3 regions of the Paenibacillus sp. UMB4589-SE434 genome follow, and region 3 is predicted to be linked to each of the others. Evidence: riboswitches for the same ligand, from Rfam matches in the RefSeq annotation. Region 3 holds a riboswitch; each other region holds the start of a gene.

Region 1 (7,689 bases), 1.3 Mb from region 3:
TCCGCATATTTAAAGTTCTCTGCTCCCTCTGGAACAGTCATCGGGAGATTACTCATCCCACATGTCACCAACGTATAGTAGTTACGTTCCGGTGTGGGCGACACAATAAGAATATCTAAGTGAACAAGATCCGAGATAATCTCATGAAATACACCCTCAACTGGACCAATATAAGTTTCCACATGCTGCGTGATCTTTTCAATCGCTTCTTCATTCCCTGCTGCCAACTGGAATTCATGCTGTCTGGTTTCATGACGGTAAATCGGTTGTCCTGACGCAGATAGTTCTTGGCTACTCATAGGAGCCTCCTAGTAGATATGTATTATGTAAGGGCAATCAAATGTGTAGAATAGGCCCAACTACTAATGTACTATGATTTCCCCGTCATGGAAATGATTTCTTTTATTTTTGTGCATCAGCTGCCTCATTCAACCCACAACCACCTGCGGCCATGAGAGCTTAGTCCTGTACATTTTACCCTACACTTTGCCCATATAACTGCGTGTTAAGTTAGGCATTGTCAGTACACCGTCTTTGTTATACTTGTAAAATAGTTCGGTGATCGATTGAACAAACCGCTCATAATGCACATCTTCCTGATGAGGTGCGTAAGAAGCGGACAAATTACGACCGATAAAGCCATTCAGGTCAAAGGTCAAGTGATTCTCAAATTGCTTATATTCATACAAACCATTTTTAAAAAATTGTCCATATCGCTCAGGAGTTTCCTCAATCCCTCCACTAAAACCTCGAAAAGGCGGACAAAGCCGCTTGCAAATTGCTGCATTTTCTTGCACAAGATCACTTGCTGCATCTCTGCTGTTCCAGACCAAAGCAACGTTCGCGTCTTGTGTTAAGATGCGTTGGCATTCCTCTCGAAATAACCTCACAGCAAACCAATGGAATGCTTGCGCTACTGTAATCAGATCCACGGAGAGATCTGGAAGCGTCGTTTGCTCGGCTGTACCTGGTACGGAAGTATATTTTGTGTAAGCATGCAATTGCAGTTCGGCTGTCTTTCTCATCTCTGCATTGGGCTCAACAGCAATGACATGTACATCGCGCTCTAGGAGCTGCTGCGTAAGAATTCCTGTACCCGAGCCGATATCAGCGATCGTATTATTACTTGTTAGCTCATTGATATCCATTAAATAATCAATATACGCCTTTGGATATCTCGATCGGTATTGGGCATAGATTGATGCTTTCCCAGTAAACTTATCAGCATTTTTCATGACTCACCCTCCTCTCTTCAACTCGCCCGACTCTTACGGTATGCTAACAAAATAAGCTGACCTGTTTACACAGCATCAGCTTATCGAATAACCCCTAGGAGACATATTAGAAAATATTTGCTACATTAGATGAACTATTGCCTACTTGCCAAGCAGCTTCAAGCAGACAGGCTTGTTTGGAATCTCTAAACGTACGCCAGTATATTCAGGTATACCCTCATTCAGCTTAAATAAGGTGACCGAATCTGAATTCTGATTAGCCGCGAGCAGGTAAGTGCCATCTGGTGCAAGTGCAAAGTTGCGCGGGTAAGCACCCTCTGTTCCCGTGTGAGCAGCAAGAGATACGGTCCCGTTTGCTTGAATGCGGAACACCGCGACACTGTCATGCCCACGATTCGAACCATATAGATACTGTCCTTCAGGATCAATATGAATGTCTGCGCAATACGATTCTCCGTCATATCCTTTAGGCAGTGTGCACACGGTCTGAAGCGCCGTCAATGACCCATCTTCTCGCGAGTACTGGTATGCAGCTATCTTGGAGTCTAATTCGCCAATCGCATACACCCATGGCTCCGTCGGATGGAATACAACGTGGCGAGGTCCCGCTCCACCTTCCGTTGGTGTCGTCGATTGCAGCTCCAACGTGCCGTTTATCGGATCGAGCTTGTACACAAACAATGCATCGCAGCCTAGGTCAGGTACGATCCAGAATGGAGATTGCGGCATTGGGAAAATGGAATGCGGATGTGGCGCTTCTTGGCGGTCAAGACGAACACTGCTGCCCGCATGCTGCACGTGATGGCTCATCTTCTCGATGGCACCCTGTTCATCAATCGGATATACACATACATTCCCGCTTGAATAGTTTACCGCAAGCAGCCATCTGCCAGACTCATCTACACTTAAGTGACAGGGATGATCCCCTTGGGTCTTCTGTCTGCTAATCTCCTCTAGCAGTCCGGTTGACGGGTCCAACCGATACGAGACAACGCTGCCGTCCACCGTCTCGCTGGCGGCATATAAGAAATGTCGCTTCGCGTCAATGGTCAAAAATGAAGGACTCTCAATACCTGCAAAGCCTTGCAGCAGATTCAAGCTGCCCTGCTCGGTGTCCAACGCCAATAGATGAATGCCATCCTGATCCTCAGGGGAATAAGTGCCAACATACGTATAATACATACTCATAACAGCTACCTCTCCTCTCTACTTCTCACTATGTACAACCAGTTCCAATACAGTCGTCCTCTTATATGTAGATTAGATAAGACGACAGGAATATGATCAATCCGTGGGACCTGTCTAATTGTCCCTGTTTCTCTATCATACTATAAAGTTAATGATTAGGAAGGATATTCATTCCATCACCGATATTGCCCCTTATGTATCCCACATAGCTACGTCAGCTGCTTAATAAAATTGTTACCCTACAGGACAAAAAATAGAGAAGGTAGTCTGTAAAATTATTATGTATGAAATAAATGAATAGTCTTTTCTAATGGCCACTTCACGTCTGCTTTCTATCGTATTTAAATATGATATTCCTCTCATAGAAACACACGTTGTAAGCCGTTTGCTTACCTACAAGATTTATATGTTAAACTATTGATAGGACCTCATAACGTGGAGGTTTTTATTATGTCTGGAGGAGATTAGATGAACATGCTCATTTTCAAATGTAACCGCAATCATATAGGAGGTGAAGTCTACTATGAACCATAGCGCCACTTCCACCCAAATTAGGCAGCATGTCCAACGTCAGCTCATTGCGTTAGAGGAAGAGAAGCAGGCATTTCTAGATGCGGTCTTTCCCGCATTTGGAGACAAGCGCACACAAGCAGAACAGATTGTGACACGTTATTCTTCGTGTATTCGAGAGCTGCTCAACCTGCCTGATGATCAATTGTGCAAAGTGATACTGATTGGCAGCCAGGTTAGAATCACCTATCTAGAAGATCACGATATGGATTCCTTTACCATCGTCTACCCGCAGCATGCGGAGCCCAATGAGAATCGAATTTCATTCCTGTCTCCTATGGGGAGACAACTGCTTACTGCGACTATCGGAAGCATACTGACAATTGATACACCAGCCGGAACAATTGATATTCGAATTGACAAGGTCACCTTTACTGCAGAGGACATCGAGGGAGGATGTCAACATGAACGTTAAAGCAGCAGACCTGCCAGGTATCGGCCGGAAATATAGTCTGCATACCGCAGTTGGAGACACACTGGTTATCATTGTGCATTTGGATGGTCGACGTGACCTCTTCCATATGAAAGCCGATGATCCTGATGAAATGCAATCCGTTGTTACGCTGGATGACAAAGAAGCAGGCACTGCAGCCGCCATTATTGCCGGCTTAATCGATTAGCTACAGAGGGGCCGCTGCGCTCGCCTTTTTTGGCAGAGCATAGTGGCTCTTTCCGTTATATTCTTCTAACGTCAGATATAAGTTGGATGAAGCAAGTTGAACAACCAGATCCAGCTTGTTCTCATTCCAAATGATCATCATGTTATAATGGACGAACGAATATTCATCTTGAAAGGGGCTAGCTGATGACCAAAGATACCGCCTTAGTGTTAGGTGCGACAGGGTTAGTAGGCAGCGAGCTTATGGCACGAATTCATGCGTATTATAAACGTGTCATTGTGTTAAGTCGCCGACCTGTCATCGTTCCCTTTCCTAATGTTGAAGTACACACGATAGATTTCGACCGTATGGACCAGTATGCTGCATTATTTCAAGCAGAAGACGTGTTCTGCTGTTTAGGAACTACAATCAAGCAAGCCAAGTCAAAGGAAGCATTTCGTAAGGTAGATTACATTTATCCCTTGCAAGCTGGGAAGCTTTCAGCTGCGGCACAGGTTCGTTCTTTTACAATCATTACAGCGATGGGGTCCAGCTCGAAGTCAGCATTTTTCTACAGTCGTGTCAAAGGGGATTTGGAAACTGGACTGCAAGCACTTCCCTTACGTGCGCTTCATATTGTACGGCCCTCGCTAATTATAGGTGCGCGTCAGGAGTTCCGACTCGGAGAGCGAGCTGCAGCTGCCATCAGTCCCCTCTTATCGCCTATCCTGCGCGGCCCACTATTAAAATATCGCCCGATTCAAGCTTCTATCATAGCAGAAGCAATGCTGTATGCAGCAAGCTCAGGTCTTGGCGGCACGCACATATATCCTTCTGACCAACTGTGCAGCATGGCTGCTCAAATAAATAAATAAGGATGATAAGCACTTCAGTATGCTGCTGTGAACAGGCGCAGCGGAAGTGCTTTTTGACGCGCGTACATCTCATCCAATTTCCCGGCAGTATGCCTTCGTCCATCTTTTTATTTCTCGTATGCCTTCGAGCAGCCTTCCGTCGCTGAACACGAAATATGCAACCTATCGATAGCTGCAGCAAGCACGGCGTAATTCGGATAAATATATTCAATCGTTGCTATAATCCATCCCCTATCGTTCAAAATCACCTTTAATTCGTCCTTATCGGTCTTTTATCGTTATACACCCCTGCTGCCACGCGCTATGATAGACAACATGAAGCATCGCTTCATTCTTTCAATCGCTGAGTGCTCTAGTTACAGAGCAGCGGGGGAACCATTCAGGGTCCACGATCCTACATTGGGGTGAATCCGGTAGTCTCTACTGGTAGGGCGACTCCATCGCCCGAATCCGTCAGCTAACCTCGTAAGCGTTACAGGAGAGACTTGCAGATAGCTGCTCTTGTTACAGACCACCTATTTGCATCATGACAAAGTCTGGAGGGATGAAGATGGACGAAATCCATACATCAGCACACACCATTAACCGCATTGAATTGTATCAATTAGCTAGTATGTCACGCTTGTCCGCAATTGAAACTGATACACAATGCAGGACCGCATTGCCGATCATGATTATTTTAAAAGTAGTAAGTGGGGAAGCTCAAGGCTGGGGAAAAGTTACCCTGATGCCTGATGATTCTCATTTTGATCTTCAGCGCTGGGCGCGACAATTAGAACGGTTAAAGGGCAAATCAGCAATAGGTGCTTTGCTGCTGTTGGAGCAAATGAGAACTTCATGGTGTGAGGAGAAGGTACAGTTAACCGAGCTAGCACTAGCGAATCTGTTGCAGCATTCATCCTATCGTTATTGTCCGCAGCAAAGCATGCTTATCACCCACTGCCAAGCCTATTACGGAACCATCTAAAGCAGCAAAAATGAATCTTTAAAATGTCTACTAGCAGATTCACGCATCAGCAGGACTGAAGCCCATAGCCGCAGTCCTGCAACTGTTATTTTAAATGACAGCGTCTTCCTATGGCTTATCCGGCTGCCCTGCATATTCCTCATACGCTACACTCGCCAGCAGTTCGTCCCACACCTCATCATTCAGCTGCTCTGTGTCTATAGAAACAACACACACATGTTCCAAGTTCCAATCTATCTCTACGATTCCAAGATGATCCCCATGTAAAACAAGCAAAATATGAAATTGATGTCTGACATAACTACGCAGCTGCCTTTCAAGCTCGACAACTTCCTCATACGTCCCATCAATACGAATAAATAACAACCATGGTAATACCGCTGTTTTCTCCAAAAAGCGCTGTATTCGGCGATCGTACATCGCTTTAACCTCGGGATAGGATACCAGATGCTCAGGTGAATTGAAGTCTTTCGGGTAATCATGAACAGAATAAATATCGTATACACGATCCCGTAACATAAGACATCGATCACCTTGGTCATAACCTGTAAATTCAAGGTTGTCTAGTTCCATATATCCTGCGAATCGATTGCGCAGCAACAAGTTAACGTTCGATAGGTGTACGGAGCGATTCCAATCTAGCATGCCTCCGAACTTTCTTAATCCGAGTCGATGCAACTGAATAGCTACTAAACATTTTCTCCCCATACTATATATTGCATGATAAGATCGTGCTAATTGTTCCCTCTTCATCGTCGTCACCTCTTGTCTCAATCCGTATACTATACTGTATGACGGCTTGGCTAAAAGGTACGGACTTCCGTCTCATTTGCTTTATTAACGGTCTCGAAGCGTCTGTGTTAATCGTTCCATACACCGCTCGAAAGAACGAAGCTCACTGCTGGTAAACTCTCCTTTTAACTCCATATAAATAGCTTCATGTATCTTGGCCTGCGTTTCATAGGCGATTCGCCCCTTGTCTGTTAAAGACACAAGAACAATTCGAGCGTCTGACGGATGTGTATTACGGACGACAAGCTCCTTTCGTTCCAAACGAACCATCATTTGCGAGACGGCTCCCTTCGTAACGCACAGCCGGTCAGATAACTCACCCATTGCCACACCTTCATGTTCCCCAATTGCTTCAATAGTATGAACTTCGCTGAGGGATAAATCGTTTAGATCTCCGAAAGACTTCGGATATCGCTCCAATCGTCGCAGTTGTAATATCAGCCGTCCAATAGCAAGATGTTCAGTCATAGTAACCACCTTTCCAGCCAAATAAATAATATGATGTTCTCTGCTTAGAAAATGGGGGGTGCCTCTTCCGCTTGGTTCATCCCTTTTACCTGCTGATGGGCATGATCTCACTATCTATGCTCAATTTGTAATGTGCGTAATCTCGTACCCTTACAAACTCGCATTTCTCATACAAAGAGAGAGCTCCCCTGTTAGAATGGGATACGCACAGTTGAATATCTTCTATTGAAGGATAATGAAATAAAAATGATAAGGCTTGACGCAGCAGCTTACTTCCGATCCCTTTGTGACGATAACGTTCATCAACCGCAATGTATTCAATTGTACCTTCACCGAACTCGGCATTGGCGCTCGCATAAATATAACCAGCCATCTCACTGTTCTCACGGCAAACAAATAAGGCATGTTGGTCATCTATACTCTTTATCAGGCTTTCAGCACTCATGTATGTACCCGGAAAACAACTCTCATGAAGAGACACAAAAGCAGCCTGATCTGTTGTCTTATATGGCGAGCTTGTCTGTTCTTCTTTAGCAGATAGCCACTGCGCCCGCTTCAATTGAAGAACGGAGTGAACCCCGGTACACTCTCCTCCAAGCCATTCAAAAATAGGAATACCAACCCTATTACGCGTATCATAGAACCCTTCTACCTGCGTAACTTTCTGCCCCTTTGCCCATATTAGCTTATTAATATCTTGCCATATTGCATGTAAGAGAGCCTGATTCGTTACATCGTCCTCTCTCACGAAGGGACCCCATAATTCTACTGCTCCATTGTCAGCTCCTATATCAAGCCCACAAATACCAATGATACTCCCTGCTTCCTCGTAAACGACAAAACGTTCATCAAGTGAACTATCAGCTGTAATTTCTACAATTGCTGCCGCTATTTCATCGCATTTGACACCACAATAACCGACATGCTGTTCCTGAATTTGGTTGCATGTCTCGATGAAGGCAGCCATTTCCTGAATGTCTTCCGCCTTGTACTTA
Region 2 (7,689 bases), on a different contig from region 3:
AACAGTGCCGGCAAATCGACTTTTAGCACATCGCCATGTACAACGCTAACATTGTTATACGGCTCCATGACCTCCGCTAAAATAGGAATCAAACGCTGGTCGATTTCTACTGCTGCGACCTTGCTTGCCTGCTTCGCCAGCTGCTCTGTCAATGCTCCGATCCCAGGTCCAATCTCAAGCGCACCTGTATGCTCATCCAGATCTGCTGCTTGGACGATACGGCGCATAACATTCATATCAATAAGAAAATTTTGGCCTAGGCTCTTCTTAAATGAAAAACCGTGCTTTCGTATAATATCTTTGGTTCGTGTTGGTGTGGCAATGTCCGGTCTTACTTGCGTCATTCTTTACCCGCCTTCCATAAATTTACACACATTCGCAAATTTTCACCTAATGTGGGCCTTAAATGCTCCAATTCGTATCCCGATACCTCAGTTAGTACGATAAAATCTAATGATCATAAGCATCGAAATATATGCTGTCGTCCTATTGACACTTACATTTAATTGGTGTCTAGACGTCGCAGAGCATCTTCAAATTCTTCTCGACTAATCTGAAAGGTCGTACAACGCTTTAATAATTGCTTGGCATTACAATACCCTATGCCTAGTATTTCACCTAGTCTCATGCGTCTATCGGCCGATCCCTCATAAGCAGTAAGTCCTGCCTGGACCAGATCAGTCCAGGTAAGCACTGTGCCTTCATAGGCAGGCATCTCTGTTCGCAGATGATCAAGTGCATGGCGAATCGCTGCGGGCGAAGCATTCTCCACCCCAATGTCGCCTTTGGCGAGCGCCTCCTGCTTGGTTAGGAATGCATGCTTGCATCCAGGGACACGAGCTGCAATCGCTTTGCGAATCCGTTCACCAGCGAAGTCAGGGTCCGTAAATATAATAACGCCCCGGCGCTCATGCGCCAGCGCGATCTTCTTAAACGTCATCTCATTTAGAGCCGATCCGCCAGTCTCAATAGTATCTGCATCTACCGCTCGTTTTATCGCTACGGTGTCGTCTCTTCCTTCAACGACAATAACCTCACGTATCACAGGCAATTGCCCCTTTCCCAAAAAAAGTACAACTAAAATACAAAAGAAGAGGGAATCCCCTCTTCTTAGCATGACATATTTGAATATGAATTACTATATCATAAATACACAGCTGCAATCCACACAGCTAACACTACACTAGAGACTTCCTAACTCGCCTCCGGCTTCACAGGACCGATAACATAAACCGTATATCCCTTCTTGCGTCCGAAACGCTGCACTTGCTTGGAGGAGTCGTAATATACATCAATGATGTTGCCTTTGACGGCTCCACCTGTGTCTTCAGCACGGCGGAAGCCAATGCCTTCGATGTATACCCACCAGCCAAGTGGAATGACCTTCGGATCTACCGCAATCGTACGACCTTCGGTTACTTTTGTTCCGGAGGCTGTTTTGGCCCCCACAGAACCTGGAGTTTCCGTGTATGCTGTTAATTGCACATTCGTAATTTTTTTCTTGTAATCAAAATCTGAGTTGCCGCCAGAAGACTGACCAACGTCATCGCTATCCGCAGACAGTACCACTAATTCAGGTTCTTTTTTCGTACCGTAAGCGATAACCTTATTGACTTGTTTGGTCTGCACTTTTTTGTCTACCATACGGGCAGTGACAAGCTTCCCATCTTCGAAGGTCTTTTCGATCTTTTGTACGACCAGACCTGACTGGCCCTGCTGCACTGTCTTTTTGGTACCCTTCTTCATATCCGGGTTTGCCTGTTTGACGACTTGATAAGGCACCTTCACCTTACGCTCCTCAACCCCTTTGGTCACACGCACAACTTTGATGTTCATGTTAGACGCAATCGAGGTCAACTTGCTTGGGAAAATTTTATCTTGCGCTTTCAGGTTAATATTTAATTGAGTAAGTGCTTGTTTGACATTGTCCTTAGTTGTATACAACGTCTTCGTTAGCCCATCCACCGTAATCTGAATTGGCTTAGCACGTTCTATGGTGATTTGAGCCCCATCTTTGACTTCAGTATCTAACGCTACAGATACTTCGTCATGACTTCCTACCGCTATCGTGTGCTCATCCAAAACATCACGAAGCGTTTCCTGGCGAGTTTCCAAACGACGCTCTTGTCCATCTACGACAATGGCGACCGTCTTTTTGGAATAACTGAATCCCACCAGCACACTAACTAAAGTTATAGCGATTGCAACTACAGCAATTACAGAAACAACACGCACATTTTCATGCTTCCATCGCATTGCGAGTGACTTGCTGGATGATCGGGGATCATGGGGATCGTTGTTCACGAAGTTGCCCATTTCTCGGTCCTCCTTACATAGTCCCGCCGTCGAGAAGTTATGCATGATACATCTGACGCGACTATTGGATATTTTTGCGAAAAATAAGCTTGTGCCTGCCTATCTCTCACACCAACTCCAGTAACGGTCGTCTCTTCCTCCTTGTTCTTACAACCTATGAACCCGCTCCACAAAATATGCAAGGATGCGAGTCTCGTAAGATGCAAAAACAAAAGAAGCCTGTCTCAAGAGGACTCTCTTTCGTGGCTTCTTCATCAAGACCCAAACAAAACAACAGTCTAGGGCTCACACGAGGACCTCTCTCCGTACGCTTGCGAGGTTAGCTGTCGGGTTCGGGCTATGAGAGTCGCCCTATAAGAACATATCGGCTCACGGCTCGACAGCTCTTAATTCACCCCAAGGATACACTCCGCACCTGCTGGCACTTGCAGCATGCTTCTGGTTCCCCCGCTCTCCAAATCAATGGAAATTCAGCGTTACTGGTTGGTTGGAACAATATTCAAGTTCAATCGAACTTCTGTGAGAAATCATATCGTGTTTATGACAAAGTTGTAAAGACTGCCGCAATCACGTTTTTCGTTAAAAACAACAAAAATAAAGCCAAATTTACTCGTTTTATCAAACAAATCCATGTATATGTTGGTGTAGAACTTTTTTTCGTTAGTTTTTCGTTGATTTTCAACGTATGTCAAAACATGTAAGAGCATTTTCGGTTGTTTTTCTGCAAAATTCTTCTAAATCCATATCCTTTAATCCAGCTGCTACCTCTGCCACTAACCGAACGTATCCGGTTTCATTCCGTTTCCCCCGATAAGGATGAGGAGTCAAATAAGGAGCATCCGTTTCCACCAATAAACGGTCCATTGGAACCTGTTTAAGTACCTCTTTTGGCTGTTTAGCATTCTTAAACGTGACTGGGCCGCCGAACGAAATATAAAAGCCCATATCCAGACACATTTTAGCGGTCTCCCAGCTTCCTGAGAACGAATGCATAATGCCTCCAACCTCTTTTGCATTTTCTTCTCTCAAAATACGAACTACATCTTCATGTGCATCACGATTGTGTATGATAATTGGCATATCCAATTCACGTGCGAGTCCGATTTGCTCTCTGAATACACGTTGCTGTACATCCTTCGGTGATGTATCCCAATGATAATCGAGTCCAATTTCACCAATAGCTACTACTTTTTTATGCTCAGTCAACTTGGCGATCCAATCGATATCCGTCTTCTGCATCGTAATTGCATCAACTGGGTGCCATCCCACAGCCGCATAAATAAAGGGGTACTTCTCCGCCAACTCCATGGTCGTCGGGATCGTTTCCCGGTTAAAGCCTACGTTTACCATTCGTGTCACGCCTTGTTCTAAAGCGCGAGCAATTACTTCCTCACGATCTTCATTAAAGGCTTCATTATCCAAATGGGTATGTGTGTCAAATATCATGTCGAATTACTCTCCTTGTATCCTCTAGTAGGTTCCTACTGTGACGCTCGATCCTCTTGTAGTTGAAGTAGTCGGACAACTGATTCAGAAAGTCGCGGGGCTGCCTGTCTGATTTTATCAATCGGAAAATATATATAATGCTTACCACGATGCAATCCACTGATAGAGCGAACAATATCCGACTTTTTTGACAGCTCGACCAATTGTTGGTCACGATCGAGCAATAAAATGTGCATTTGTGTCGGTTCTTCTCCAGAACGATACACATCATAAGGCATATCAGTAGGGGAATCAAACCATAGATCATAAGCGGGATCAAGTCCTGCAGCCTTCCATTGCTGACAAAGTTCTTCCATTAGCTCCGTATTTAACTGATCGACCTCTACATATTTATACAACTTTCGTTCCATGAATCGCTGACATAATTCTGAAAGCCGCTCATCCTGCTCCCCCATCCACTGAGTAAATACGGTTTGGACAAAGGCCTCATCCAATTGAACATATTGTGCAGAAGTAATAGTCCCTTCAAATAAGGAATCTAGCGGCGCCAGAAAGTAAGAAAATACATATCCCGAGTGATATAGTTCAGTAGCACGCTTAAAAATAAGTCGCAGCAGCAATTCCGAACTTCGTGTCACCGGATGAAAGTATACTTGCCAATACATTTGATATCTCGACATTAAATAATGCTCTACAGCGTGCATACCACTTTCTTTTACGACAATCCGACCTTTATAAGGGCGAAGTACGCGTAATATCCGATCAATATCAAAAGTGCCGTAGTGAACTCCAGTATAATATGCATCCCGCAGCAAATAATCCATTCGATCAGCATCGAGAGGTCCCGAAACTAAATTTACGACTATTTTCTTTTCATAAGTTTTGCGTATAATAGAAGCAATACGTTCTGGCAGCGTTGGGTCTCTGCGTGTTAGTACCCGATTGATGTCGGAATCCCCCAATATAATTCGGCATGTCCAGTCTTCATGATGAACATTGAAAGCCTCTTCAATGGAATGTGAAAATGGTCCGTGTCCAACATCATGAAGCAGTGCAGCACATAAGGCGACAAGCCCTTCCTCCTCAGGCCAGTCTTCAAACTGATTGCGTTCAAATTGAGAGATGATTCGTCTCGTAATCTCATAAACGCCCAAGGAGTGTGAGAACCTGCTGTGCTCGGCGCCATGGAAGGTCAGATATGACGTGCCCAGCTGCCTGATGCGCCGTAATCGTTGAAATTCCTTTGTATTGATGAGATCCCAGATCGTTCGATCCTGTACGTGTACATAATTATGCACTGGATCTTTAAACACCTTTTCTTCTCGCAGCATATTCCTACCTCCTTTTTTCATTTCAGTTAGTAACTGTTAGTTTTACTCTGTCATTTCGACAAATTATATGCTCTTTTAGACCTACCTAGTAATGGGGTATTATTGATTATTCTGACAACTGTGTTTAATAAAAAATTCCTTCTCTGACCAAAAATGAGATAAAAATCGTTGATATCTAACAAAAAACAGCTAAAACTATAAGATAAACCATAAATTAGCATCAAAACTAGCAATATTTCTAGTTGACTAATATGGGAATGGTTGGTACGATATAAAACAACGAACATAGAATATTGTCGAAACATGACATATTATAAGTTTAAAGAGGAGCGATTAATTATGATGAAGTCCACAGGTATCGTTCGTAAAGTCGACGAGCTAGGCCGTGTCGTGATTCCGATTGAACTTCGCCGTACACTTGGCATCGGAGAAAAAGACGCGCTTGAGATCTATGTAGATGGCGAACGCATTATGCTTAAAAAATACGAGCCAGCATGTATTTTCTGCGGCAACGCTGAGAACGTTACATACTTCAAAGGAAAAATTGTTTGTCACGAATGTATCTCAGAAATTCCACAACCTGTGACAAAATAAGAAAAGTAGGTTATAATAGGCTTACTTACATATGTTAATTCTAACCTTTTTCATATCTTCCTTGACGCCTTCATGGTTACTGAACCCAACCATGAAGGTATTTTTTTGCCCCAAATTATTCATTTGGTTCACCTGACAGGTGCTGCTACAGTAAAATCAATCCCTTACGCGTCAAATCTGCACAAACTTTAGCCAAATTAATAAGTTCTAGGACTCGCCTACACATCAGCTTCTGTTGCTAGCAAAGCTTGATAGATATCACGTTTGGATATACCTCGATCTTTAGCTGCCAGTTTCATGGCTTCTTTACGTGCAGCTCCTTCACTTTCTTCGTAATGACTAACATGTTCCTCGATCGTTAACGACTGCCACCACGCCATATCTGGGTTAGCCAGTAGTCTATCTTCTGTTACCCCCTCTACAAGAATACAACATTCCCCTAGCGGTGCCTGATCATTCAAATGCCGCAGACAATCCTCGACGCTTCCACGAAGAAATTGCTCATAACGTTTAGTTAATTCTCGGGCTAAGACAATCTGTCTATCTCCCAGAACTTCCTCAATCCGCTCTAATGTCTTAATGACGCGATGCGGAGACTCGTAGAACATAAGGGTGCAGCGTTCATGTCGAAGTTGAAGGAGTACTTCATCAATTCTTTTACGTTCACGCGGCAAGAAACCTATAAACATAAAACGATCTGTCGCCAGCCCGGATGCAATCAATGCACTTAACGCTGCATTGGCACCAGGGATCGGTATTACGTTCAGGCCTGCTTCAATGGCAAGTTGGACTAAGTCCATACCCGGATCGGATATAGCTGGTAGACCTGCATCACTAACAATTGCGATACGCTGCCCTTCCAGCATAAAACGGACAAGCTCCGGTCCGCTTGCACGCTTATTGTGTTCATGGTAACTGAACAGCTTCTTTCCTTGAATATCAAAATGGCTCAACAGCTTTCTTGATTCTCTCGTATCCTCTGCGGCAATAATATCTACCTCTTTAAGAATACGTACCGCACGAAAAGTCATATCCTCTAAATTTCCAATAGGTGTCGCGACTAGATAAAGACAGCCTCGACCATCATCTGAATTCGCATAGCTGTTCTGTATATGAAATTCCATCATGTTATTCATTCCTCAATTCCGACTTCGCGCCGTAGTAAATATGCATGAGTTCTTCACAGTAGGTGTTGTCTTCATTATAAACGATTAAAGGCGGCATCAAACGTACTTCAGGCTTTCCATTCCGTGCGGCTTCAATAAGTACCATATTTGCCTCTGATCCAGCCTTCGGATGTACAAAACGAATACGTTTCGGTTCGAGTCGATAGGTTCTCATTAACGCCATCATATCTACCAGTCGTGACGGACGATGTACCATTGACAGCTTACCACCAACCTTTAACAATCTCGCGCATGCGGCTATTACATCTTCCAACGTACATCCTATCTCATGACGAGCCATTGCTTTATGTTCGTTCTCCTTCAAATCACCTGACGCAACTGACATATATGGAGGATTAACGGTTATCGCATCATAAAGATTTTGATCCCCAACAAGCCTTAAGGTCTTGAGGTCCCCCTCCATAATCTTAATCTGTCCAGTAAGTCCGTTTATTTCTACACTACGTTGAGCCATATCAGCTAGTCTGGGCTGTATTTCAATGCCGTCAATGTGTGCTTTCGTCCGAGTCGTTAGCAATAACGGGATAGCTCCATTTCCTGTACATAAATCAAGAATACGCCCCCTAACAGGTACTGCAGCAAATCGGGCTAATAGAACAGCATCCAAAGAGAAGCTGAATACTTCGTCGCTCTGAATAATACGTAAATCATGCGTTAACAAATCATCCAGACGCTCGGAAGGATGTAAGGTTACATTCATGTGTGCAGGTATCTCCTTTGTTCCGATATCAATATGTGTATATGAGAAAGCCGTAGGGAGGAATGTAAGATTCCATCACCTACGGCACCGGTTATTTATTGAGGAAGGACAAACA
Region 3 (7,689 bases):
ATAAAATTGTCCCATGCGCGCAGTGAATCGCCCTTCTACCGTCATCAGGTAAATGCCTTCTGAGATGCGTTCGTTAGATACAATTGTATGCACAGTCATACTCCTTTTCGAGGTTTAACAACTATACTATGTCATTATCCCTTCTATGCGACCGTGATAGAAATCACATCTGAATTGACGTTTTCTTTATGTTTGCGAAAATTTTCAGAATATTAGAAACATCTGCTAATAGGCGTGATAAATGGTTTGCCTTTACAAGCATATTTCCATATGTCGAAGGACATAACAATGACATCGAATACAAGCGGAGGGGGGATCGAAATGCGTCGATTATGCACAACCGCTGTCTTATCCTTTCTGATTGTAAGCAGTGGATGCGGGATGCATGAACCTAAAGCGGGTTATCCATTACCAAACATCCCTGACCAGACTTCCAATCACAGCAGTTCCACTTCAGCGACACCTGCTGAAGTGCGATCGAACAGTACGGTGCATAATGGAACTACTTGGCCGATACGTTCGCATATGACAAAGCATATGGAAAAACATGCCCAAGAATCAAAGGAGAGAGAAACTAAAAAATTCAAGTTCTCCTTTCGCACAGAACAACAACAACAACAACAGCAGTCTAATCAATTAAAACAATATCGCAGAGTACAGCAGACACAAAAGCACCTTCAGACGAAACAGAATCAGCAACAGCAAAAGGCACGTTCTGCTGTAAGCAATCAAAAACAGATTATAGGTCAGCGTAAGCTGTCTATCGCCCAACTTAGAACACGTTATCCTCACATTTTCAAGCTAAGAGCCAGTAACAGTACTCATGAAAAGAAGATTGCTTTAACATTCGACGACGTGCCTGATAACCGCGTTACACCTCTTGTGCTCGATATATTACGAGATGAAGGTATTCGGGCTACATTCTTTTTAGTTGGTTACCGAGCCAAGCAGTATCCTGCTCTGGTTAAACGCATTGTCGCTGAAGGACATGTGATCGGCAATCATACGTACAGTCATCCACTTCTAACCAGATCGGGTATAGAAGCGTTTATTAGCCAGCTCAAGCAGACCGAAGCCATCGTAGACGACATAGTTGGTTATAAACCACGCTTTTTCCGTCCTCCATTTGGCGAAATTTCAGAAGATCAGTTGCAATGGGCAGGAGAAAATGGCTATATGGTCGTTAATTGGGACGTAGATTCTAATGATTGGCGGGGTATCCCTTCTTCTTTAATGGAGCGGAATATTTTAAATGAAGTATCTGCGGGTTCGATTGTATTGCAGCATGCCGGTGGAAGCGGTATGAATGGGTACTTACAAAATACAGTCAAAGCGCTTCCGAGCATTATTAAAAAGCTGCGTGCTCAGAATTATAACTTTGTGACCGTACCTGAACTGTTTCATGACCAAAAGGAGAAGAAAGAACGGTAGTTGTTGTCTGGCTCACTCTAGCTCTAAACAAATAAAAACGGCTGATGTCCCTTATCTAGGTACATCAGCCGTTTCTATTCCTTATTTCAATACATATACCTGAACGCTCTGCACTCCGAATGTGCTGCCTGTTTTTTGACTGACAGGAACAAACAGATCGATCCTGCTGCCATTCACTGCGCCTCCAATATCAGAAGCTGTTGCAACATAACCACCCTGTGGCAGATGCTTAAATTGATAGCCGGTAACAAACAATTTTGTGCCGAGTGGAATCACTTTAGGGTCTACAGCAACAGTGCCTAATTTTAATGGATTACCAAAATAGTCAACTGCGCCCCATTTCCCGTTTTCACTCGGATGTGCTGTATATGCAGTAGCTTTCACATTCAACTTCTTTTTATACTTCATGTCACGCCCAGCAACAGTAACAACGTTACTAGGTACAGAAGAGGCCACGCTTGCCGCCTTTTTCTCTGCTGGCTTGGCCTGAGCTGGTTTCTCAGTAGCAGGAGTTGTATCTGACAATGCTTTTGTTGGCTGCTTGTCAGCAGTTTTCGCTGTTTCAGTCTTCGGTGACGGAATCGACGCAATCTCTACTTTCGCGGCCTTGTTCTTCACTATGTCCGGGATCTGAATCTCCAAGCCGCCATAAATATTTTTCGGTTTAATCGTAGGATTTGCTGCTAACAGCGCCTCCAATCCTACCTTGTACTTCTTCGATATAGAATAGAAAGTATCTCCTTCTACTGCTATATAAGGTGAAGCATATGCAGGCAAAATATGGAACATTGTGACAAGTCCAAACATAACTCCTGCAATCTTAAGGGTCATTCGTTTCTTCATTATGTGTACCTCCTTAGTATAAAGCCTGCGGGGTTAGTTGTCGGATTCGGGTTAAGGAGTACCCTACTCATCATGGGTTGTTTCCAACCATTAATGTGATTCACCCCGAGATAGTTAAAATGGTATGTCCCATTTCAACTACCGGTAAATCATCCCCCGTACATTACTTGTCTCGGCTCGGAAAGAATCATATCACAATTTTGTAACCTGTGCGCAGGTAGATTATGACATGACGCTCAAACCCTTGAGCCCCAAAGGATTCAGCTTTTCATTTTTTTATAGAAAGATGACAAAAACGTCATTAAAGTAGAGATTGATGAAATTATACAGTTCATAATGACACAAAAAAGTACCCGCTTTGGCGAGTACTTTTTGATCTGAATTTAGTTTACATAATTACATTTATGTTTATTATTGATGTTACATCCAAGATCATCTGTTCCGGTTATAACACACGACTTAAAAAATCTCGTGTCCGAGCATGCTGTGGATTTGCAAAGAGCAATTCCGGAGATCCTTGCTCCACGATATTTCCACCGTCCATAAAAATAATGCGATCCCCTACCTCACGTGCAAATCCCATTTCATGTGTCACAATTACCATGGTCATCCCTTCGGCTGCAAGTGACTTCATGACCTCTAACACTTCGCCTACCATCTCAGGATCTAACGCAGAAGTTGGCTCATCAAACAGCATAACGTGCGGCTGCATTGCTAATGCACGGGCGATTGCAATCCGCTGTTTCTGACCTCCAGATAACTGTGCTGGGAAAGCACTCGCTTTGTCTTTTAATCCTACCTTTTCAAGCAGTTCGTACGCTATTGTTTCGGCACTCTGTTTGTCCATCTTTTTCACTTTAATTGGTGAAATAGTAATGTTGTTAAGAATCGACATATGCGGAAACAGATTAAAGGATTGGAATACCATTCCCATCTTCTCGCGTGTGGCATTAATATCATGCTTCTTATCGTTAATGATCTCACCCTCGAATCGTATCTCACCTTTCGTTGGTGTCTCCAGCAAATTCAGACAGCGCAGCAAAGTACTCTTTCCGGATCCGCTTGGCCCAATGACCACAACGACTTCACCTGCGTTAATTTCAAGATCTATCCCTTTTAAAATGTGTAATTGGCCGTACGACTTGTGTAAGTTTGTGATGTTAATCATTATACTTTAACTTCCTTTCCATCAATCCGACCATTTTGGATAGTGTAAACGTCATAATAAAGTAACATAGCGCACACCCCAAAAGCGGTCCCATGGATGAATAAGTTGTGTTTCGAATAACTTCAGTCTGAAACATAAGATCTGCAATGCCAATAAAAGTTACAATTGAAGATTCTTTAATGATTGTAATAAATTCGTTACCGATAGCAGGCATTACATTACGTAATGCTTGCGGCAACACGATATAACGCATTGTCATCGATTGGGTCATACCTAAAGAACGGGCAGCCTCCACTTGTCCTTGGTTAACACCTTGAATACCTGCACGGAATATCTCCGCCAAATAAGCCGCACTATTTAAAGCAACGGCAATCGCACCGGAAGTAAACTTTGGCAAGTCAACCCCGTACTCCGATAGTCCAAAATATATAATAAACAATTGCACAAGTAATGGAGTTCCCCGAAATACTTCAATATAAGTTGCTGAGAACCACTTTAAGGGAGCAATCCCTGACCGCCGCATCAAGACAAGTATTAATCCAAATATAAAACCAACTATGATCGCTGATATAGATAACAGTATCGTCATGCCCATTCCTGATAAGTAAGTCATTTTGAATTCCCATAATGCTTGGAACATGTTCATGTTAAACAACCCTTTCTACATCTTGCCTATATGTTTTCCAACGAAAAAGCGCGGCTTTACGCCGCACCTGTCGTTTGCTTATATCCGCCATTCCTTACTTTGCTTCATCTGCAGCAGCATCTGCCAATGCATTGGCTTCTGTAATAAACTTATCAAGTGAACCGTCCGCTTTAAGACGTGCAATAGTCTTGTCGATTGCTTCCTTCAACTTTACGCTTTCTTTGCCCACACCTGCAACGTAACCTTCGCTTGCCGGCTTGAGCACTACGGGCGAAAGAGCTACCTTCGTATTATTAGTCTCATAGGCTAGCCCAACTGGTTTCTCTACCAATACGGCATCTACACGCTTGGTCTCCAGTGAGAGAACAAGATCGTTCACCTTAACAAGCAGATCCTGCTTAGCGTCCGGAATTTGTGTGGCTACATCTTCAAATGTAGAACCTTTTTGAACGCCAACTTTCAGACCCTTCAAGTCCTCAGGTGTCTTGAACTTGTCCTTGTCTTCTGCGCGGACTAGAACCCCTGCTTCAGCCTTATACACTGAATTCGAGAACAACATTACTTTTGCTCGTTCCTCTGTCGCGTCCATTCCAGCCATCCCAAAATCGACTTTACTAGAAGTAACGGCCTGAAGAACAGAATCAAACTTCATATCATCAATAACTAATTCTGCACCGAGATCCTTAGCGATCTCCTTAGCGATCATAATATCATATCCTACAATCTCGTCCTTGCCGTCTGCGTTCTTCTTATGGAATTCAAAAGGTGGGTAGTCTGCACTTGTCCCAAGGACCAGCTTCTTCTCTTTAATCACCTTATCATACGCGTCTTCTTTCGCGCCGCAACCTACAACGAGAGCCATAAGCAGCATACATGCTGTTGCCAATTGAAATGCCTTCATCTTATTCATTATTAATTCCCCACTTTATCTGAATGTAAGTACAATTGCATGTCTCGTGGACTGACACCAGTATACACAATGTTGCATACTTATACAATACTTTTTTGTGTTCATTAGCTATTGCTCATGCTTATCATGCCGAAAACCACGTAATTATATAACATTGGTCAACACTGATAAAAAATGAAATGTTTCTTCGTTAACATATGACTAAGTGTTTAATTTTTGAAATAATATGCGATTTAAAAGGAGCATCTAACGCTGTCAAAGTTGAGTAAATACCATTATATTCTATATTTTTACAACGTCATTTTGGAGCGCACTAACAAGACGACGTATAATATAAATATCATTCATCATCTTAAGTGTATGTTTATGTGTACTCATGCAATCGAAGAGTTATTCTTCCCTCTTCTTTGTTGTATATGATGCGTGTCGGCATCTAATAGCAGACCGGGCAGAATAAGAAGAAAAACTGAGGGAGATGTGGTCATGGAATGAACAGAAGACAGCGATAGAGCACAGCCGCCAGATTTCACCAAAAGCTACTGTGCTCATGCGATGCCTGTCTTAATTATTTGTGCCAGGAGCGGGGAAGACGAGAGGAAGCTTAATAGAAATAACTGTCCTCCCTGGTTTCGAGCTTATATGCAAGCTGCCGTGATGACGCTGCACAATGCTGTAACAGATGGCCAAGCCTAATCCAGTCCCATTTACCTTCGTTGTCATAAATGGTGTACCCGCAATAGATAAGATGGAAGGTTCAAATCCCGGGCCTTCATCTTCAATTTCCAACAGTACTGCCTCATCTCCAGCACGGGTTCTAATTTGCAGCACTTTGTTGGCCTCCATCGCTTCCAGTCCGTTCCGGATCACATTGTGCAGGAGCTGCCGTATTTCTTTTTCATCCAGCATTACAGCTGGCAATGTTTGCAGATCCATCACAATATGCTGGCAATTGGCCGTTGCGGACGCCTGAACAAGAGGATAAATTTGCTCAATAATATGATTTAAGGATTGCGGGGTAAAATGGGCCAGTTTGTTCTGCGCCAAAGTTAAGTATTCCGTAATAATTGTATTTGCTCTAATAATTTCATCCATCATCGTGTCAAAATAAACATGTTCTGCAGCATGCTCTGGCTTATTACGAAGCAGCTGTAAAAACCCGCGCACGGTGGTCAGCGGATTCCGGATCTCATGGCTGATGGCAGCAGCCATCTCACCTACGACTTTCAGCGCACTCATACGTTTCATTTCCTGTTCCAGCTTTGCATGATGCCGCAGTGTCTCCAGCATTTGATTCATATGCTTTTCTAGCTGCATCCATTCATTTTCCGTTTGAATATGAACAGTACCACTAAAATCGCCGATTGCAATGCGCTGCGACGCCTGCACCAGTACTTTTAAGGGCTTCGTGATTAGCCGTTTCACCCACAAATGGACTAAAATGTAGACGGTAATCACCAAAATTGCGAAGGTTATCAATGATATCAGCAATACTCGTGCCAATACTTGGTCAATGACAGATGTAGGCAGCATAATTAACGCTGTCCAGCCAGGTTCTGTAATTGGCATGGCAAATATAATAACATCCTTGTCTTTATACCTGGCGTTTACCATTTGTGTCTTGTTCTGCTTAATTTCATGTACAAGATTGCTAATGTCCGTATCAAAAGGATAGTTAATGTCATGCAAGTTAATTTTACTGTCGGGATTGTACAATACCTCGTCCTGCTGGGATATTAATAACGTTTCGCTGTTAGGATAAAAACTGAGCCGTGTAGATAAGGTGTGCAAATCATTGAAGCGGATATCGATCCCTGCAACGCCTCTAACCTTGAGCTGTTTATCATATACAGGAGTGCTAAGGGATAACATGGGAATTCGTAAATGAGGATCCAGATATGGAGACGTGATATATGTAGCGCCTGTCTTCACTGCACCGTGATAGTAGTCAAACATTGGATTATCTCTGAAAATGGGGAGCGAATCATCAGTATGTGACGGACTGTAATAGCTGAGAAGTTGGTGATTCTCATTATATCCATATCGCGAAGTGAACTTACCTTGTTGTTTGTAGTCAGATTGGGCGGTGAACCAATAACCAAAGACTAATGGATTAGGCTGCTCTGCAAACATTCGGGTAGCATGATTGATATTGCCCAGTGGATCGTCCGAATTGTAAATGCCATTAATAACACGTGCAAACGTCTCGACCATCGTTTTCTGCTGTCGAATCGCAGCATCTACTTCATGCGCAGCCATCTGAGCTTGACTTAATAAACTTTGATTAATTTGGTCCTGAATGATTGAACGAATCGCATCATAAGATAACGCGAAAATAAAGGACAGTGCGATCGTTACCGTTATGACGATTCGAACAACCATCTGCGTATGAATAGTTCGTCGTCTCATAACATCCTCCGACTACGTAATAAAGGTACAATTAAAGTCTAGATGCAACAAAGGATCTTAATTCATCAATATCAAATGGCTTAGAGAAATAACCGATTGCTCCGGCAGATTTAGCAGATTCAATCCGATTAACATCACTGAAGGCAGACATCATAATGACCTGGAGTTGGGGACGCATCGCCCGAAACTTGAGAAGCAAGTCCATCCCGCTCATATCAGGCAGCTTAACATCCATCAATACGACCGCAAAGGGTTGTTCTCGAATGTATTCAACTGCTTCCTGAC

Evidence for each region. Region 3 has a riboswitch for cyclic di-AMP ahead of QP775_RS03905 (3D domain-containing protein). Riboswitches for the same ligand answer to the same signal wherever they lie in the genome.
Region 1: it holds a riboswitch for cyclic di-AMP, as region 3 does, so the genes downstream of both, QP775_RS09490 (hypothetical protein) here and QP775_RS03905 (3D domain-containing protein) in region 3, are expected to answer to the same signal.
Region 2: it holds a riboswitch for cyclic di-AMP, as region 3 does, so the genes downstream of both, QP775_RS24845 (resuscitation-promoting factor) here and QP775_RS03905 (3D domain-containing protein) in region 3, are expected to answer to the same signal.

The regions. Positions count from the first base shown of each region.
Region 1 covers NZ_JASOYK010000001.1:2,255,200-2,262,888, forward strand. Annotated here, with positions in the region: gene QP775_RS09455 (suppressor of fused domain protein) at 1-299, opposite strand, end outside; gene QP775_RS09460 (class I SAM-dependent methyltransferase) at 480-1,235, opposite strand; gene QP775_RS09465 (lactonase family protein) at 1,377-2,423, opposite strand; gene QP775_RS09470 (GreA/GreB family elongation factor) at 2,947-3,408, shown strand; gene QP775_RS09475 (cation:proton antiporter regulatory subunit) at 3,398-3,613, shown strand; gene QP775_RS09480 (hypothetical protein) at 3,614-3,754, opposite strand; gene QP775_RS09485 (NAD-dependent epimerase/dehydratase family protein) at 3,799-4,467, shown strand; cyclic di-AMP (ydaO/yuaA leader) riboswitch at 4,799-4,954, shown strand; gene QP775_RS09490 (hypothetical protein) at 5,018-5,434, shown strand; gene QP775_RS09495 (DUF1796 family putative cysteine peptidase) at 5,543-6,187, opposite strand; gene QP775_RS09500 (MarR family winged helix-turn-helix transcriptional regulator) at 6,272-6,694, opposite strand; gene QP775_RS09505 (GNAT family N-acetyltransferase) at 6,780-7,689, opposite strand, start outside.
Region 2 covers NZ_JASOYK010000013.1:7,683-15,371, reverse strand. Annotated here, with positions in the region: gene rsmA (16S rRNA (adenine(1518)-N(6)/adenine(1519)-N(6))-dimethyltransferase RsmA) at 1-344, opposite strand, end outside; gene rnmV (ribonuclease M5) at 503-1,045, opposite strand; gene QP775_RS24845 (resuscitation-promoting factor) at 1,195-2,316, opposite strand; cyclic di-AMP (ydaO/yuaA leader) riboswitch at 2,609-2,802, opposite strand; gene QP775_RS24840 (TatD family hydrolase) at 2,995-3,762, opposite strand; gene QP775_RS24835 (HD domain-containing protein) at 3,798-5,093, opposite strand; gene QP775_RS24830 (AbrB/MazE/SpoVT family DNA-binding domain-containing protein) at 5,433-5,687, shown strand; gene rsmI (16S rRNA (cytidine(1402)-2'-O)-methyltransferase) at 5,906-6,811, opposite strand; gene QP775_RS24820 (tRNA1(Val) (adenine(37)-N6)-methyltransferase) at 6,816-7,574, opposite strand; gene QP775_RS24815 (initiation-control protein YabA) at 7,666-7,689, opposite strand, start outside.
Region 3 covers NZ_JASOYK010000001.1:933,183-940,871, reverse strand. Annotated here, with positions in the region: gene QP775_RS03915 (dihydroorotate dehydrogenase electron transfer subunit) at 1-93, opposite strand, end outside; gene QP775_RS03910 (polysaccharide deacetylase family protein) at 322-1,431, shown strand; gene QP775_RS03905 (3D domain-containing protein) at 1,513-2,274, opposite strand; cyclic di-AMP (ydaO/yuaA leader) riboswitch at 2,282-2,462, opposite strand; gene QP775_RS03900 (amino acid ABC transporter ATP-binding protein) at 2,720-3,442, opposite strand; gene QP775_RS03895 (amino acid ABC transporter permease) at 3,435-4,082, opposite strand; gene QP775_RS03890 (transporter substrate-binding domain-containing protein) at 4,183-4,998, opposite strand; gene QP775_RS03885 (sensor histidine kinase) at 5,560-7,404, opposite strand; gene QP775_RS03880 (response regulator) at 7,436-7,689, opposite strand, start outside.